Regions from separate parts of the Mesorhizobium sp. 1B3 genome, predicted to be linked through region 1. Evidence: predicted binding sites of a transcription regulator. Region 1 holds the regulator's gene; each other region holds the start of a gene.

Region 1 (6,373 bases):
TGTGCTCGACACGGCTCGGCCAAAGCTTCGCTACGCGCCGGACCGTGTCCGCGTCTCGGCAAGGTCGGTTCCGGCCGACCTGACTGCGGGAGCCATTGTGACCGGTGTGGTGAGGCTTTTCCCGCCCTCTGGGCCGCTGCGGCCAGGGAGCTATGATTTCTCATTCGAGAGCTATTTCGACGGTATCGGCGCCAATGGCTTTTTTCTCAGGGATCCCGTGCTGGCCGAAACCGACTTTGCACCGTCCATCCGGGAGCGTTTCGATGCCGAGGTCGAGAATGCGCGGACCGCGCTTGCTCAACATATCAGGGCCCGTATCGGCGGTTCCGAGGGGGAGATCGCGGCGGCGCTGATCGCCGGCACGCGCGCAGGCATTCCCGAGGAGGTGAACGAGGCGCTACGGCGCACCGGTCTGGCGCATGTCCTTTCCATCTCCGGCCTGCACATGGCGCTCGTCGCCTGGACGATCATGACAGCGCTGCGCCTGGGTTTTGCTTTGTTTCCCGACTTCGCCTCGCGCCGTCCTGTCAAGAAATACGCGGCTTCGATCGCGCTTGTCGCGACAGCCATCTATCTCTTCATCTCCGGATCGGCGGTCGCCGCGGAGCGCAGCTTTATCATGCTGGCTGTAATGCTCCTCGCCGTCCTTTTCGATCGCGCCGCGCTGACCATGCGTAATCTGGCGATTGCGGCCATTGCCATTCTCGTCGTCTCGCCGCACGAAGTGGTTGGCCCGAGCTTTCAGATGTCGTTCGCCGCGACCGCGGCACTGATCGGCGTCTACGCGTGGTGGTCGGAGCGGCGGGCGCAGGACGTGTCCGTCACGCATCGCGCAGATGCTTCGTTACCTCGACGGCTCGTGCGAAACGGCGTTCGCTATGCCGCAGGTGTTGCCGGCGTCTCGATCATCGCCGGCCTGGCGACGACGATCTACGGGGTCTATCATTTCCAACGTGTATCGCCGCTCAGCCTGGCGGCGAACCTCGCCGTCATGCCCGTCGTTTCCGTTCTCGTCATGCCTTTCGCCGTCGCCGCAATGGCCGCGATGCCGCTCGGTGTCGGCGGCCCTTTTCTCGACGTCATGGGGTGGGGGCTCTCCATGATGATCGTGGCCGCGGATTGGTTCTCCCGGCATTCGCCGCTGGATGCGGTGGGAACCATACCGGCCATCTCGGTCTTGACGATGACGGCGGCACTCCTGATCGCGACCCTGGCCACCACATGGCTGCGCGTGCTGGCGCTCCCCCTGGTCGTGGTGGGTCTCGGCACGGCAATGTTCAGGACGACACCCGAGGTCCTCATCTCAGAGGATGCTCGACTGATCGCAGTGACGTTGGCCGACGGGCGGTTGGCAGTGAACAGGCCGCGCCCAAATGGTTTCACCGTCGAGGATTGGAAACGGGCAACGTTGTCCGAAGCGCTGGCTAAGCCGCGGCAGAGCAAGGCAGCCGATGCCAAGCCGGAAGGGACCGAGCCTAGCCAAGGGCAATCGTCGGCTACGGAAAACCGGGTGCCGGTCATCCCGCTAAGCGATCTCACGGAGAACGACGGTTTTTATTGTGACGCCGGGCTTTGCGTGCTGCGCCATCGATCCGGCAAGCTCGTGATACATGCGGCCCATGCCTCGCTTGCTGCTCCGTTCTGTCGGGAAGCGGTTCTGATCGTCATCGATGACGCGACCGCCGAAAATCCTTGCTCGGTTAAGACAGTCCTGACCAAACGGCATTTGGCGCGGCACGGTGCTGCCACCATTGACCGCCTGCAGGACGAGGTCCCACAGGATGTTCGCCTCTCCCTGACCCGGCCCTATCGGCCCTGGCATCACCATCGCCAATTCTCGCGGGAAGCACGCGGGATCGCGCCATTCAAGCCGAAGAAACGCGAAGCTGAAGTCGCAGGACAGACGAAGGGCCCGATCTCGCAAGGCCGGAAAGCTAGTATCTCCGGATCAGGCCGATCAGGCGCCCCTGTACCTTGACCCTGTCCGGGCCAAAGATTCGTGTTTCATAGGCGGGATTCGCCGCTTCCAGCGCGATCGAAGCACCCTTGCGACGGAAACGCTTGAGGGTGGCCTCCTCGTCGTCCACGAGGGCAACGACGATCTCGCCAGGATTGGCTGTGTTCGTGTTGCGAATGATGACCGTGTCGCCGTCGAAAATGCCTGCCTCGATCATGGAATCGCCCTTGACCTCCAGGGCATAGTGTTCCCCGCCTGAAATCATTTCCGGAGGCACAGAGATGGAATGTGTCTTGTGCTGGATCGCATCGATCGGCACGCCTGCCGCGATGCGGCCCATCACGGGGATCGAGACCGCCGCAACCGTGTCGTCGTTGCTGCCGGTCATCTGAGGGCGCGTCGGTGCCGGGGCGGGCTTCTTTCCCAAGCTGCCTTCGATCACGCTTGGCGAAAACTTGCGCGCCGGCGCGAGGCCGGGAGCTATCGAATCGGGCAATCGAAGAACCTCGAGCGCCCGAGCCCGATTCGGCAGGCGGCGGATAAAGCCACGCTCCTCGAGCGCCGTAATCAGCCGATGGATGCCGGATTTGGACGCGAGATCCAACGCCTCCTTCATCTCGTCGAAAGATGGCGGGATGCCCGCTTCCTTCAGCCTCTCGTGGATGAACAGGAGCAGCTCGTGTTGCTTGCGTGTCAGCATTCCGTTCCCCGTGGAATCGCGCCAAAACAAAACCAGAACGAACACTATCTGTTCCAGTTGTGTTCTGCAATCGTTTAAATTTTGGTGTAAGTGCCAGGGGCTTGTCCGCGTCCGGCCGCCCGGTCACCGCAAGATCAGCGCAAGAAGAGAACGCGGCAGCGCGCGCCTGCCTCCGCCGCAGGCGCATTGGGTTCGCGGACGATAAGCGCGTTCGAGTTCGCCAGCGTGCGCAACATCGACGAATCCTGGACATGGAAGGGCGTGGCGATCAGCCGCCCGCCGGCGTCCTCGATGGTGGCGCGCACATAATCCTGCCGCTGGTCGTTTGCCTCCATCGCCGCCCCGAGAAGCGCATCTCGCACGTCCGGTTCATGGGAAAGGCCGCCAAGCTGCGCGAGAAGTGGCTTGAGAAAGAGATGCGAGCAGACCAGGCTGGCAACTGGATTGCCGGGGAGGCCCAGCACCCGTGTGGATCCCAGCCGGCCGAACATCAATGGTTTGCCGGGTCTCATGGCGATCTTCCAGAAATCCAGCGCCATTCCCTCACCGGCCAACACGTCGTGGACGAGGTCGTGATCGCCGACGGAGGCACCACCCAGGGTGACGATCACGTCGACCGAGGCATCGAGAGCTCGCCTGACCCGTGACGCGATGGCGTCGCGGCGATCAGGTGCGATCCCCAGGTCGACGGCTTCCGCCCCGATCGACTTTGCGACCGCCGCCACGCCATAGGCGTTCGAGGAGATGATCTGGGTGGGGCCGGCCTCGCTTCCGGGCGGCAGCAACTCGTCGCCGGTCGCAATGATGGCAATGCGCGGCCGTCTAACGACGCCGAGGGCAGTGTGATTGGCCGAGGCAGCCAGCGAGAGCGCGGCCGGATCAAGGACGCGGCCGGCTTGGAGCAGTTCGTCGCCTTCGACGAAATCCAGGCCACGACGGCGGATGTGCCGGCCGGAAGTGACCGGCTCGGTGGCCTCGATGAAACCGCCGTGCAACTTTCGAGCGTTCTCCTGGATCAGGATCGCGTCGGCGCCTTCCGGCACCGGCGCGCCGGTAAAAATGCGCACTGCCTGGCCGGCATTCACCTTACCAGGAAACAGTTTGCCGGCGGGCGCCTCGCCGATCACTCGCAGTCGTGCGGGAGCGGCCGCCACGTCGGCCGCGCGCACCGCATAGCCGTCCATTGCCGAAGCGTCGAATGGGGGCTGGGTACGCAATGCCCGCAGTGGCGCGGCGAGCACGCGGCCAGCCGCCTCGTGGAGGGGGAGCGTTTCCGCTGGACCCGGCTTTGCGCCTTCGACCACCCGCGCCAGCGCCTCCGCCACGGGCAGCAAGCTCATGACCTCTGTTCCTCGATATTGTAGTCGCCGGATTTGCCGCCCGACTTGGCGATCAGCCGGACATCCCTGATCACCATGCCGCGGTCGACGGCCTTGGCCATATCGTAGATCGTGAGACAGGCAACCGACACGGCGGTCAGGGCCTCCATCTCGACGCCGGTCTTGCCGGTCACGCGCGCAAGGGCCTTGACGCGTAGGCCAGGCAAGGCCTCGTCGGGTTCGATGTCGACCGAAACCTTGGTGAGCAGCAGCGGATGGCAGAGCGGAATGAGCTCGTGCGTCTTCTTGGCGGCCATGATGCCGGCTATGCGCGCGGTCCCCATGACGTCGCCCTTTTTGGCATCGCCGTCGAGGATCATGCGCAATGTTTCGGCGCGCATGGTCACGGTGCCTTCCGCGATTGCCGTGCGCGCGGTCTCCGCCTTGGCTCCAACGTCGACCATATGCGCCTCGCCGGAAGCATCAATATGGGTCAGGCCGCTCTTCCCGTTCATCTCAGCCGGCGCCATGAAGCAGAGCGCGAGTAGCCGCAGCGACGTCGGCTTGGCGCATCAGGCTCTCGCCGACGAGGAAGGCACCGATGCCGTGGCGGGCGAGGCGTTGGCAATCCGCATGGGTGAAGATCCCGCTCTCGCCGACGAGCAAGCGATCGGAGGGCACCATGCCGGCGAGCCGTTCCGACGTTTCTAGGCTCGTTTCGAAAGTTCGGAGATTCCGATTATTGATGCCGAGGAGCCGTGAGGAGAGCCGCAGGGCCCGCTCCATCTCGGCCTCGTCATGGACTTCGATCAGCACGTCCATGCCGAGTTCGAAAGCGGTCTCCTCCAGCGCTCTCGCCTCGTCGTCGGAAAGACTCGCCATGATGACGAGGATGGCGTCCGCGCTCCAGGCTCGGGCCTCGTAGACCTGATAGGGCTCGAACATGAAATCCTTGCGCAGCGCGGGCAGGGGGGCTGCTTTACGCGCTTGGGACAGGAACTCGGGTGCTCCCTGAAAAGATGGCGTGTCGGTGAGTACGGAAAGACAGGCGGCTCCCCCTTCCGCATAGGCTCTTGCCAGAGCCGGCGGATCGAAATCGGCGCGGATAAGCCCCTTGGACGGGCTCGCCTTCTTGATTTCGGCGATGAGGCCGAAATGCCCGGCTTCGCGTCTTGCGGACAAAGCAGCGAGAAAACCACGTGGCGTGTCGGCGTCGCGCGCCTGCGCCTTTATCTCGGCAAGCGGGAGACGCTCTTTCGCGGCGGCGATCTCTTGGCGTTTGTAGACTTCGATTTTCTTGAGAATGTCGGCCATGGCACTACGCGTTCGAGGTTGCGACGAGCGTCGTCAGGACAGCCAGGGCGTTGCCTTCATCGATCGAACGCGCGGCCATCGCCACGCCGTCGGCAAGCGATGGCGCCTTTCCTGCAACGACCAGGCCTGCCCCCGCATTCATCAAGACGGTATCGCGGTAGGCGCCCGCCTTGCCCGACAAGACGGCGCGCAGCGCTGACGCGTTGGACGCCGCGTCTCCACCACGCAGCTCCTCCCGGTCATAGCGCTTCAGGCCAACTGTTTCCGGAGTGATGGTGAAGCTGCGGACATCGCCGTCGCGAAGTTCGGCCACCTGCGTCTCGCCGGTGGTCGTGATCTCGTCGAAGCCATCGCCATGAACGACCCAGACTTGTTCCGCCCCGAGCGCCTTCAGCGTCTCGGCCAGCGGCACGATCCATTCCGGCGAGTAGACACCGACCATTTGCCGCTTCACGCCGGCCGGGTTGGAAAGCGGACCGAGCAGGTTGAAGATCGTGCGCGTGCCCAATTCGACACGGGACGGTCCGACATGTTTCATTGCCGGATGATGCGCCGGCGCGAACATGAAGCCGATGCCGGTCTGGTGGACGAGCCGGCCGATGGCATCCGGCGTTTGATCGATCTTGACGCCGAGGGCCGTCAGCACGTCGGCTGCCCCTGTTTGCGAGGAGAGGCCGCGATTGCCGTGCTTGGCAACCGGCACGCCGGCACCGGCGATCACGAAAGCCGAAGCAGTGGAGATGTTCACGCTGTGGGAGCCATCTCCACCGGTGCCGACAATGTCGACCGCATCTTCCGGCGCTTCGACCCGCAGCATCTTCTCGCGCATGGTGGCCACCGCGCCGGAAATCTCGTCGACGGTCTCGCCGCGCATGCGCAGAGCCATGAGGAAACCGCCGATCTGACTCGGCGTAGCCTCTCCGGACATAATGATGTTGAAGGCGGCCTTCGCCTCGTCGAAGGACAGCGTCTTGCCGGCAGCGACCTTGGCGATATGGGACTTAAGTTCGCTCATGGCCGGCCTCAGAATGCCAGGGCGCTGGTGACGGCATCCCTGTCGACCGTGACGCCATACTCGCCCTT
Region 2 (6,373 bases), 110 kb from region 1:
CACAACGACGGTTCCCGATCTTTTGAAAGCTCAGGCCGATGTCGCAAGCAACGTAGCGACAAGTCTGGCTCAGGCTTATGGGGCTATATTTGAGGCGGACGCCAAGCTCGTGGTGCCCAACCCTCCCGACGATTGGGCAGCCTATTCGTGCACGCTTTCCTATTACTCATATCGAGCCGGGTTCGATGCGGCCCTTCGTCCGTCTGTCCGCGCGTGTCTCGAAAAGGCAGTGGAGCGCTTTCCCAGCTATGCCACCGGCTGGGCGCTCCTGTCGTTGACCTACATTGACGAGGTTCGGTTCCATCACCCGTTCGATCCCGTGTATTCGGCGCAGTGGATCGATCGTGCCCTGGCCACTGCCAACCGTGCCACGGAATTGGAGCCACTCAATGCCAGGGGTCTCCAGGCACAGATGTTCGCTCTGTATTTCAGAGGAGACATCGATGCGGCCATGAGAGTCGGCAGCCGCGCAATGGCCATCAATCCCAACGACACCGTGCTTATGGGCGAGTATGGATACCGGCTGGCGCTATCCGGAAATTGGGATGAGGGATGTCCGCTGGTTGCCGAAGCGCGTGAACGCAATCCAGGCCCTCTCGCCTATTACGAGGTGGGGCTGGCCGTTTGCTCTTATTTCAGCGGCGACCACCAGCAGGCCGCCATGTGGATCAGGAAAGCAAATGTTACAACCAACGGCCTGTACCGCCTGATCGCTGCCGCGATCTTTGCCGAAGGAGGTTACAAGGAGGAGCTCGCAAGCGAGCGCTCTTGGCTCCTGAAACATCAACCCGCTTTGGTGCGAAACGCTCGGCAAGAGGCGCTGTTGCGGTTTGGCCGTCCGGAAGATGCCGAATTGTTCCTCGGCTCACTGAGGAAAGCAGGATTGGGGCCCTTTGACTGACCCTGCAGACGATACCTGCTCTGCCCCGCGGAGAAGTTTGTCGCTTGTTCTGGCGGCGGCTCGACAATGGCAGATCGACGTTGTCGGAGCGTAACGCCGCCACAGCCAGCACGCATTGTCGGAACCCCATGCCTACAATCGCGCCGAAGACCCGACGCCATAGACACGACAATTGCGTCAACAACAGGTGGTTTTCGGGGCAAATTCTCCACCGTTCTTTGTAGTTTTCGGCATCCCAATCGAGACACACTTACGCCCCTTTGGCAGCCTTTGGGTGCGCCGATAACTTTCGAAACAAAGCAGCGCCTGCTGCTTTCAGACCAAGCTCCATGAGACATCTTGGTCAAACGAGCGATGGGATGATACCGTAACTGTGATTCTCTGACTCGTTTTTTGGCAGGCTGAAGATGAGAAACATTGCAATTCTGATTGTGACTTGCATCGCGCTCGCGACAACAGGATGTCAAGATCTGCCGCCTCAGCCTGGCTATGTGTCGATTGGCCAGAGCCGCATAGCCTCGATTGCGCCATCGGTGACTGCGACAGGCCGCGCGGGGAAGGCGGCAAGCCCGTCTCGTGACAAGGAGCGCCCCTACTTCGTCGAATTCCGTGCCCGCTACGCGCTGAGCTACGGCCATACCTATGTCGTTTTCGGTCGCCTGAACGAAGCCGGGAAGGCCGTCAATCCCGAGGTTGCGGGCCTCCACCCGGCGTCAAACAGCCCGGTCCCCTATGTTCTCGGCCACTTCATGCCAGTGCCCGCCGAAACGGGATGGAGCGACGGCGACTTGGAGGAACAATACAGGGCGGCCAGCTGGCGCGTGATGTTGAACAAAGCCGAGTATGACGATGCCGTTGCGAAGATACGCAAGCTTCAAGCCAGAGCGGGGCTTTGGCAAGCTTCGGTCTACAATTGCAACGCCTTCACCGGCGACATTGCGCGCTCCATGGGATACAAGGTCCCTTCCAGGTATCTCCGGCCACAGCAATTCGTGACCAAGCTTCGAGAGCTGAATACCGGCCCGAAAGCCGCCGCCGAAAACTCCTAAAGCGTGTCGCCGATAATCGGACTCAGCGACACGCTTTATGTGCTTGATTGTGCATGCCGTTATGCCAAAAGCGCTGAACACTTTTGGGCGACATGCATAGCCTTAGAACGGGATCTCGTCATCGAGCTCGCGCGATCCCCCGCCACCCCGGCTGCCGCCACCGCCGCGGTTGTAGCTGTCGTCCGGGCCCGATTGACCGAAATCCGACCCTCGGCCGCCACCGCCTCCATAACCGACCTGGCCCTCGCCTCCTCCGCCGCGAGCATCGAGCATCTGCAGCTCGCCGCGGAACTTCTGGAGCACGATCTCGGTCGTATACCGATCCTGGCCGTTCTGGTCCTGCCACTTGCGGGTCTGGAGCTGACCCTCGACATAGACCTTCATGCCTTTCTTCAGGTATTGCTCAGCGACCTTGGCAAGATTGTCGTTGAAGATCACGACACTGTGCCATTCGGTCTTTTCCTTGCGCTCGCCGGTCATCTTGTCGCGCCAGGTTTCGGATGTGGCAATCCTGATGTTGACGACGGGATCGCCGGAATTGAGCCGCCGGATTTCGGGATCCGCGCCTAGATTGCCGACCAGAATGACCTTGTTGACGCTACCCGCCATGATACTTCTCCGCGCTCGTCCGAAACAAAAAGCAATTGTCGGCGCATTCTATCCGATCACCTTTGCCGGCGCGCCGCGTCCGGTCGTATCAGGTGGTCCCTGTCCACAAATAGTTTGTTCTCTTTATGTTCTAGCCAGAATTGCGGCGCTTGGCAAGAGGCGATCGAGAAGCCAGGATTTCCAGGCCTTCGGACCTGTTCCATGCAACCCTTGATTGTGTCTTCTGGGCAAACAGGATCGTTACTTGGCTGGCAGGGGAGCGCCGCATATAAGGGTTGCATGACGAGCCGACGCTTCCACCGACCTTACGTACTCGCAGGGCTGTTGCTTTCACTGGCGGCACCGGCCTGGGCCGACCAGGTTTCCGGCAAGAAGGCCTCAGATGCCCTGCCCGGCGTGGAAGGCAACTACAGCATCGTCACGCCTGCCCCCGAGCCGCTGGAGGCCCCCGACACGGACGATGGCTACTTCAAAGTCGGAGACTGGGACGTCAGGATCTCCGGCAGCGTCATGTTCCAGATCGGGGCCAGCAGCGCCGATTCAGAGGAACGTCGGCGTCGTTAGTCCGATCCCGCAGGTGCCGAATTGGCGTTCACGATGATCCGCCTCCTCGATCCTGACGACATCGAGGCTTTCCAGAGTATCCGGCTCGAGGCCTTGCGTCTCGAACCGGCGTCGTTTGCGAGCAGCGTGGAAGATTGGGAGAAGCTGCCGGATGAGGAATGGCGTCGGCGCATAACAGGCAATTCCGTTTTCGTCGCGTTCGACGGCGAGAGGCCCATCGGCCTCATGGGCCTCATGCGGGAGCGCTCCAGCAAGATGGCGCATCGAGCCACCGTTGTGATGGTCTATGTGCAGAAGAGCCACCGCGGGACGGGCGTTTCGACGAAGCTGCTCGACAAGCTGATCACTTACGCGCGCGAAAACGGCATCCGGCAGTTGGAATTGTCGGCCAGCGTGGAAAACCCTGCAGCCCTTCGCTTCTATCGCAACGAAGGCTTCCGAGAGATCGGGCGCATCCGGGGCGGCTTCCTTCACGAGGGCCGGGAAATAGATGAGATCCTGATGGTGCGCCGTATCGCACCGTAATTCGCTGGCGTCCCCAGAAATAAGGCCCTGCCGCCGCTCGGGCTCGCAGGGCCATCTTTCGGACTTCCTAGTCCGGCTGTCGGAGTTGTACTGCCGACGTTCAATTCGGATGCAGGCCTTTCAGCCGATCCGACTGTAGTCTCTGATTGTCAGGGGATCAGCAGCTTCGCGCTTGTCAAACGCGATCAGGGCTGCCGCGGCTCCACTTCCATGTGGAGCCAAACGAGATTGTCCGGTGGGTTCATGCCTCCGCTCCTCTTTTGTTTCCACGATGTCTTCCGAAACGTTTTATTCGTACCTGACAGCGTTACGAAAACCCAACCAGTCACGAAGAGCATCCGCTGGACGCTCGGCTTCGGGGACCGCTGAATTCTGCCCCTGACATTCCGCTGCGTCAACACTTCCCTTGCCGGAAAGCCAAATTGTGATCGTCACAGGATGCCTTCCTGTTGCTTTGTCAGGAGCCTGTTCGGCCTTTGTTCTTTTTGCTTGCCCTTCCGCATTCAAGCTCCTAGACCAAACCTGCCGGCGGCTCCCGCGCCACCACAAGGCAGGGCCTCGACGGAGCGGCGAAAATGCTTACATAGGGACTGGCCGGAGCGATCCCAGCCATCCCAACTCACGAGACAGGCGGCGGACCGGCGATGGCCGATCATAAGTACATTTCCATTCGCGGAGCGCGCGAGCACAATCTGAAGAATGTCGATCTCGATCTGCCGAGGGATCGGCTGATCGTCATGACCGGCCTGTCGGGATCCGGCAAGTCGTCGCTGGCGTTCGATACGATCTACGCCGAGGGCCAACGTCGCTACGTCGAAAGCCTTTCGGCCTATGCCCGGCAGTTCCTGGAAATGATGCAGAAGCCGGACGTCGACCAGATCGACGGCCTGTCTCCCGCCATCTCGATCGAACAGAAGACAACGTCGCGCAATCCGCGTTCGACGGTCGGCACGGTTACCGAAATCTACGACTATATGCGCCTGCTCTACGCGCGCGTCGGTGTTCCCTATTCTCCGGCCACGGGGCTGCCGATCGAAAGCCAGACAGTCTCCCAGATGGTCGATCGCGTGCTGGATATCGAAGAAGGCACACGGCTTTACCTGCTGGCGCCGATCGTCCGCGGCCGGAAGGGCGAATACAGGAAGGAACTGCTGGAGCTCCAGAAGAAGGGCTTCCAACGCGTCAAGGTGGATGGCGTCTTCTACGAGATCGCCGATGTCCCGGCGCTGGACAAGAAATACAAGCACGACATCGACGTCGTGGTGGACCGCATTGTCGTGCGGCCGGATCTCGCCGCACGTCTTGCCGACAGCCTGGAGACGGCGTTGAAACTCGCCGACGGCCTGGCTGTCGCTGAATTCGCCGACAAGCCTTTGCCCGCCGAAGAGACTGCGGGGGAGTCGGCTTACAAATCGAAGAACGAGACGCATGAGCGCATCCTGTTCTCCGAGAAGTTCGCCTGCCCGGTCTCGGGCTTCACGATCCCGGAGATCGAACCGCGCCTGTTTTCCTTCAACAATCCGTTCGGCGCATGTCCGACCTGCGACGGGCTCGGCAGCCAGCGGGCGATCGACCCGGACCTCGTGGTTCCTGACGACAACCTGTCGCTGCGCGACGGGGCGATCAGCCCCTGGGCCAAATCGACCTCTCCCTATTACGCCCAGACATTGGAAGCGCTCGGAAAGGTCTATGGCTTCAAAGTAGGTGATCGCTTCAAGGATCTTTCGGGGGAGGCCAAGCAGGCGATCCTGCGCGGAACGGGCGAGCGCGAGGTCACCTTCCAGTATGACGACGGCCTTCGTTCCTATAAGACGACAAAGACATTCGAAGGGGTCATTCCCAATCTCGAGCGTCGCTGGAAGGAAACGGAGTCGGCCTGGATGCGCGAGGAGATCGAGCGCTTCATGTCGGCCACGCCCTGCCCTGCTTGCCGCGGCTACAGGCTGAAGCCCGAAGCATTGGCGGTGAAGATCGCCGGCAAGCACATTGGCGAGATCACCGAACTTTCGATCCGCAAGGCCGACGCCTGGTTCACCGACTTGCCCGACGTTCTCAACGCCAAGCAGAACGAGATCGCGGTGCGCATCCTGAAGGAGATCCGCGAGCGTCTGCGCTTCCTGAACGATGTGGGGCTCGACTATCTCACGCTGTCGCGCAATTCCGGCACGCTGTCGGGCGGGGAGAGCCAGCGCATACGTCTCGCATCCCAGATAGGGTCGGGTCTTACGGGCGTGCTCTACGTGCTGGACGAGCCGTCGATCGGCCTGCACCAGCGCGACAACACGCGGCTGCTCGACACGCTGCGGCATCTGCGTGACCTCGGCAACACGGTGATCGTCGTCGAGCATGACGAGGATGCGATCCTGACGGCCGACTATGTCGTCGACATCGGCCCGGCCGCCGGCATTCACGGCGGAAGGATCATCGCCGAGGGAACACCGGCGCAAGTCATGGCGAATCCGAACTCGATCACCGGGAAATATCTTTCCGGCGAACTCGAGATCTCGATGCCGAATTCGCGCCGGGAGCTGAAGAAGAACAAGCGCATCAAGGTCGTCGGAGCGCGCGGCAACAATCTGAAGAACGTCACCGCTGAGATACCGCTGGGGACGTTCGCCTGCGTGACGGGGGTCTCGGGCGGCGGCAAGTCCACCTTCCTGATCGAAACGCTGTTCAAGGCGGCCTCGCGGCGCATCATGGGGTCGCGCGAACATCCGGCAGAACA
Region 3 (6,373 bases), on a different contig from region 1:
CTCGTGCTGCTTGCCGGCAAAGCCCGCGAGATCGGCTATCCCGTCTTGATCAAGGCACGCGCCGGAGGCGGCGGCAAGGGGATGCGGCGTGTCGATCACCCTGACGACTTCGCCGAAGCCATGGCGGCCGCGAGGCGCGAAGCCAAGGCCGCTTTCGGTGACGACCGCGTGCTCGTGGAAAAATATGTCGAGAAGCCGCGCCACATCGAGGTGCAGGTCTTCGGCGACAATTTCGGCAACGCCGTCCATCTCTTCGAACGCGACTGCTCGGCTCAGCGCCGCCATCAGAAGGTCATCGAGGAAGCTCCCGCCCCGGGCATGACGCCGGAACTGCGCAAGGCGATGACCGAGGCAGCGGTGAAGGCCGCCAAGGCCATCAAATATTCCGGCGCGGGCACGATCGAATTCATCGTGGATGCCTCGGAGGGCCTGAGGCCCGACCGTTTCTGGTTCATGGAAATGAACACACGCCTCCAGGTCGAACATCCCGTGACGGAGATGGTGACCGGCATAGACCTCGTCGAATGGCAACTTCTTGTGGCGGCGGGCGCCAAGCTGCCGAAAAGCCAGTCGGATATCGGGCTCGACGGCCATGCCTTCGAAGCCCGCATCTATGCCGAGGACCCGTCGAGGGGTTTCCTGCCGGCGACGGGAACGCTGCATCATCTGAGCTTCCCGGAAGCAGCGCCAGATGGCGCCGTCGTTCGGATCGAAACCGGAGTCAGGCAAGGCGATGCGATCTCGCCCTATTACGACCCGATGATCGCCAAGCTTGTCGTGCATGCAGGCGATCGGGCATCCGCGCTTGCCGCGCTCGACGAGGCACTGGGGCAAACCCGGATCGCCGGCTCGGTGACGAACGTCGCCTTCCTGTCCGCGCTGGCGCGCGATCCCGATTTCGCCTCCGGCGATGTCGACACCGGCCTGATCGGACGAAAGCAGGAAGCGCTCGTCGCAAGCGATCCGCCCAGCCACAGCGCCGTCGCCAGGGCGGCGCTGGCCGCCACCGCGCCCGCCGCCGCGCTCTCCAGCGATCCATGGGCCCGGTTGAGCGGTTACGCGCATTTCCACACCACGGCGCGGCTGGTGAGGTTAGGCTATGGCGAAGCTGAGATGGCAGCCCGGGTATCGGCTCGCCGGGACGGACGTTTCGACGTGGCCGTCGACGATTGGGATCCGATGACGCTGGAGACCGGCGGATCCAGCCAAGCCAACGACGTTGTCGTGTGGCCGGGGCACATCACGGTGTTCGGGGAAGGCCGGGCTTTCACCTTCGCCACGCCAGACCCGCTGGAGCGCGCGGACGATGCGGCCGCCGGCGACAGCTTGCGGGCTCCCATGCCCGGCCTCGTGAAGATCGTGCGCGCGGCCGCCGGCGAAGCGGTCGCCAAAGGGCAACCGCTACTCGTGCTCGAAGCGATGAAAATGGAGCACACCATCACAGCGCCCCATGAAGGCGTGATCGCCGAGATCGTGACGGAGGGCGCTCAGGTCACCGACGGCACGGTGCTCGTCCACTTCAGCGAAAACTAACGAGAAATGGCCGGGAGGACCCGGCCATTTCTCGGATCAGGTCGATCCAATTACTACTGGAGCTTCGAATATTTGCCGTCGCTCCAGACATTAATGTCGTAAGCGGCATTTTTGATATCGCCTTTCTCGTCGAAGACGATCGGGCCGATGACGGTCTCAATCGGCTCGCCGTTTTTCAGCGCTGCGGCGACGGCCGCCGGATCGTCACTGCCGGCGCGTTCGATGCCCTGCGCGAAGGCCTGGATCGTCGCATAGGCAAAAAGCGTGAAGCCTTCCGGCACGAAGCCGGTGGCCTTGATCTTGTCGACCGCTGCCTTGGCTTCGGGGCGGGCCTGCGGATCGGCTGGGAAGACGAACATGGTGCCCTCGCCCGCTGGGCCGGCGATCTGCCAGAACTCCGGCGTGGCGATGCTGTCCGGCATGATCAGCTGGAACTTGAAGCCCTGTTCGGCGGCCTGGCGCAATATCAGGCCCGCCTCGTTGTGATAGCCGCCGAAATAGACCACATCGGCCTTCAGCTCCTTGAGCTTGGTAACCAGGGCCGAATAGTCCTTCTCGCCGGCATTGATGCCGTCATAAAGGATCTCCGTCAGGCCGCCCTTGTTCATTTCGGCTTTCACCGCATCGGCCACGCCCTGGCCGTAGGCGCTCTTGTCGTGCAGGACCGCGACATTCTTGCCTTTGTACTTCTCCGCGATCCACGGACCGATGAAGGTGCCCTGACGATCGTCGCGTGTGTAGAGGCGCATGATCGTGGCCCAGCCGTTCTTGGCCGCGTCCTCGGTCAGCAACGGGTTGGACGAGGCCGGGCTCATCATCAGCGCGCCCGCCTCGGCATAGACCGCCGAAGCCGGGATGCTCGAGCCCGAGCAGGCATGACCGTCGATGAAGTTGATGCCATTGGCGACGATGCGGTTGGCGACCGACACCGCCTGCTTCGGGTCGCAAACATCGTCTTCGACTGCCAGCTTGATCGTTCGGCCGCCGACGCCGCCGGCTTCGTTGATAGCCGCGACCGCCGCTTCCGCACCGTGGCGGAACTGGTCGCCGATGGTCGCCAGCTGTCCCGTCATCGGTCCGACTACCGCAAAGGTGATCTCGTCGGCCGCGGCAGAGCCGGAGGCCATGGTCAGAGCGATCAGCGCCGCCCCTAGAATTCGTTTCGAAAGCATTTCTCCTCCTTCGCCGCACATGTTCCTTGCGAGGCGTCATGAAATGTGAAACCGGACCTTTTCACTCCCGCTTGGGCTTGTCCAGTCGCATCACGAAAACGAAAAGCCGCGCCGGCGTTGTCTCGCCGGTCGCGGCTTTGCATTGGCGCTCTGTCGGCGCCGAGATCCCCGGCCGTGGCGCTTCTTTCCCGCTCTCCTGGCCGGAGCCTTCCCTGTTACGTCAGTCAAAAATCAGTGGGTGGTCATCCATTCCCGCGCTTCGCGCAGCGCCCTGGCGATCTCGGGCTTAGACATGGCGGCCGAAAGTTCGGAGCGCAGTTCGGCGGCCCGCGCGGAACCCTTGATGGCAGCGATGTTGAACCATTTGTGGGCGGCGACGAGATCGCTCTCGCAGTCGCGGCCGGTCGCGTACATCATACCCAGTTCCAAGAGAATGTCGGCCTGAGCGGTCGAACCCATGGTACCGAACCCGGCCTCGAGCATTTCGAAACGTGCCATTTCAATCCCCTGTCTCGTCTTGGTCGAGCGGCTCCGTTTCTTCTTGTCGAGCCGCCCTTTCGATGCTTTCGAGAATGCGGCCAACGCTTGAATCTGCCGTTAAACGGCTTGCTTAATTTGAGGAAAACAAAGCTAAAACAATAAGTAAACGATAGACTTCGTTAAGCATCGAACCTGGTGGGATTCCTCGATTTTTCAGAAAAACCTCTGAAAATTGGCCCAAGCTCCGGCAAGCGTTTGCTAACCACGAAAATGGGCGTCCCCTACAAACCGTGCTCGACGGCCTGATCTGCGGAGACAAACCTGGGCCAAACTTTGAAGGCATTCCGCGCAGCTGTGCAGGCATCGGACGCGAGCTCAGGGCGACCGATGCCAGGGGAAGTTGTACCTTTGAAGGCTCCTACGCCCGGGCGCGTTGCCCGAACAGCACCTTCTGAGCTTCCTTGTCATCGGCGAGATTGCGCCGATGTTCCTGGCCGATCTCGACGGCCCGCACGACGGCGGGACGTGCGCCGATCGTCTCGAACCAGCGCTTGAGGTTCGGGAAATCGTCGAGATCCTGCCCCTGGTTTTTGTACGGCCTGACCCAACCATAAGAGGCCATGTCAGCGATCGAGTAGTCACCTGCAAGGAATTGCCGCTCGGCAAGGCGCTTGTTCATCACGCCATAGAGGCGGTTCACCTCGTTCGTATAGCGGTCGACCGCATAAGGAATCTTCTCGGGAGCGTATTGGCGGAAGTGATGAGCCTGCCCGGCCATCGGTCCCAAGCCGCCCATCTGCCAGAACAGCCATTCGTCGACCGCAACTCGCGCGCGCTCATCCGTGGGATAGAAGCGGCCGAATTTCCTGCCGAGATACTGAAGGATCGCCCCGGATTCGAACACCGAAATGGGCTCCCCGCCCGGACCTTCGGGATCGATGATAGCGGGCATCCGATTGTTGGGAGAGATCTTCAGGAAGGACGGTTCGAATTGTTCGCCGCGGCCGATATTGACATATCTTACTTCATAGGGAACGCCGAGCTCTTCGAGCATGATCGTTATTTTCCAGCCGTTCGGCGTCGGCCAATAATATAGTTCGATGGGCTTCACTTGGGTGGCCATGGGCAAGTCTCCACGTCGCTGCGCCTTGAACGACAGCACCGGGAAACCGGCACTGATGCTCTAGCTCATTGCTTTGCGCCGAGTTTCTCCGAATCCTCATGCACTGTCGGAGGACCCAGCGCTCCAAAGCAGATAGTCGACGTCGGCCGGAACACAAGCCGACAATATTGGACGCTGCTGTTAAGTTTCTTGAACACTGGATGAACGCCCTTCTCAGGGCTGGTTCAGTGCGCGCGATGCATGCTGTCCCCAAGTTGTTGAAGGGGACTTCGAAAAATGCTCGCTCGCCGGTTCACGATCGTCTGCCTGCTGATGGCGCTGTTCGGCATGTTGTTCTCCATCCTGGTCGCGCAGACGGGCCGGAAAGCACATTCCTGGAAAGAAACAATCGTTGTTTCCAGCGCAATGCAAAACGGAAATGCCTCTGCCGGACAGGCCGGTTGAAGAGCCTCAGGGTCAAGACAATGAAACAGTTGACTGACACCCTCCGCCTCCTCGTCCGTGCGGCCTTCCTGGCCGGGCTCGTCGCCGCCCCGCTGCTGATGGTGCCCCAGGTAAACGCTGGCGACCGCGTCTTCATCGAGGCCCCCGGCCAGAAGAAGATGGGCGCCGGGCTTGTGCTGCTCGTCAGCCTGCAGCGCGCCTGAAGAGCGCGCGCGGGATCAGCACCGAGCTTCCTGGCTCCCCCTCCCCAAACCCATCGGATTCTCTATAATGGGTTATGGAAAAGCGAATCTATCCACAGCCGATCGAATCGATCGCCAGTCCAGAGCCCTTCGCCCGCCAGAGCTTCTCCGATGCGCGTCAGGCGGTCGATGCACTCAAGATGCTCTACGACCGCAATACCGCATTCCTGCGGGACTCCTTCAGGCTCCTCGCCGAGGGCCGCGACAACAATCGCCGTTTCCGCGCGTTCTATCCCGAGGTCAGCGTCTCCACCTCGTCCTTCGCCCAGGTCGACAGCCGTCTTGCCTATGGCCACATGCCTTCACCGGGACAATATTCCACCACCGTCACGCGGCCGGATCTCTTCGAGAACTATCTGGTCGACCAGTTGCGGGTGATCATGCGCAACCACGGCGTACCGGTGACCGTGTCGGAATCCGAAACTCCGATCCCCGTGCATTTCGCTTTTGTCGAGGGGACCCATGTCGACGGGGCCTTCGCCGACGGTCTGAAGCGGCCGTTGCGGGACATTTTCGATGTGCCGGATCTCAACGGCACGGACGATCTTATTGCCAACGGCACGTTCGAGCCCATCCCGGGCGAAGCCCTGCCGCTTGCACCCTTCACCGCACAGCGGATCGACTATTCGCTGCACCGGCTGTCGCACTATACGGCGACGAGCCCGCAACACTTCCAGAATTTCGTGCTGTTCACCAACTATCAGTTCTATGTGGACGAATTCTGCCTCTATGCCAGAGACATGATGACCCGGGGCGGAGGCGGCTACACGGCCTTCGTCGAGCCGGGCAATCTCGTCACCTCGGCCGGGCAGGCCGCTCCGCAGCAGGGCGCCGCCCTCGCGCGGCTGCCGCAGATGCCCGCCTACCACCTGGTCAAGCCCGGCCATGCCGGCATCACAATGGTCAATATCGGCGTCGGGCCGTCGAACGCAAAGACCATCACTGATCATATCGCGGTATTGCGCCCCCATGCCTGGCTGATGCTCGGCCACTGCGCCGGTCTGCGAAATAGCCAGGCTCTCGGCGATTACGTGCTCGCCCACGCCTATGTGCGCGAAGACCACGTGCTGGACGACGACCTTCCCGTATGGGTTCCGATCCCACCGCTTGCCGAGGTCCAGGTCGCCCTTCAGGAGGCGGTCGCCGAGGTCACCGGGCTTTCCGGCTATGATCTCAAGCGCATCATGCGCACCGGAACGGTTGCCACCATCGATAATCGCAATTGGGAACTGCGCGAGCAGCGCGGCCCTGTGCAGCGGCTGTCGCAGTCCCGCGCCATCGCGCTCGACATGGAATCGGCGACGATCGCCGCCAACGGTTTTCGCTTCAGGGTACCCTACGGCACGCTGCTCTGCGTCTCCGACAAACCTCTCCACGGC

Evidence for each region. The regulator LexA, encoded in region 1, represses DNA repair genes until DNA is damaged. The targets are predictions, from matches to a motif close to TGTTCNNNNTGTGTTCNG.
Region 2: the regulator LexA is predicted to act here: its motif matches at 2,675-2,692, upstream of ssb (single-stranded DNA-binding protein).
Region 3: the regulator LexA is predicted to act here: its motif matches at 3,326-3,343, upstream of ACCO56_RS05085 (sel1 repeat family protein).

Annotation. Positions count from the first base shown of each region.
Region 1 covers NZ_JBJHDO010000004.1:198,036-204,408, forward strand. Annotated here, with positions in the region: gene ACCO56_RS12975 (ComEC/Rec2 family competence protein) at 1-1,978, shown strand, start outside; gene lexA (transcriptional repressor LexA) at 1,935-2,657, opposite strand; gene ACCO56_RS12985 (molybdopterin molybdotransferase MoeA) at 2,792-3,997, opposite strand; gene moaC (cyclic pyranopterin monophosphate synthase MoaC) at 3,994-4,491, opposite strand; gene trpC (indole-3-glycerol phosphate synthase TrpC) at 4,493-5,290, opposite strand; gene trpD (anthranilate phosphoribosyltransferase) at 5,295-6,305, opposite strand; gene ACCO56_RS13005 (SurA N-terminal domain-containing protein) at 6,314-6,373, opposite strand, start outside.
Region 2 covers NZ_JBJHDO010000004.1:89,841-96,213, reverse strand. Annotated here, with positions in the region: gene ACCO56_RS12465 (hypothetical protein) at 1-901, shown strand, start outside; gene ACCO56_RS12460 (hypothetical protein) at 1,309-1,950, shown strand; gene ssb (single-stranded DNA-binding protein) at 2,053-2,559, opposite strand; gene ACCO56_RS12450 (hypothetical protein) at 2,839-3,123, shown strand; gene ACCO56_RS12445 (N-acetyltransferase family protein) at 3,157-3,648, shown strand; gene uvrA (excinuclease ABC subunit UvrA) at 4,293-6,373, shown strand, end outside.
Region 3 covers NZ_JBJHDO010000001.1:1,084,459-1,090,831, reverse strand. Annotated here, with positions in the region: gene ACCO56_RS05095 (acetyl/propionyl/methylcrotonyl-CoA carboxylase subunit alpha) at 1-1,533, shown strand, start outside; gene ACCO56_RS05090 (ABC transporter substrate-binding protein) at 1,587-2,705, opposite strand; gene ACCO56_RS05085 (sel1 repeat family protein) at 2,937-3,203, opposite strand; gene ACCO56_RS05080 (glutathione S-transferase N-terminal domain-containing protein) at 3,604-4,308, opposite strand; gene ACCO56_RS05075 (hypothetical protein) at 4,773-4,955, shown strand; gene ACCO56_RS05070 (AMP nucleosidase) at 5,030-6,373, shown strand, end outside.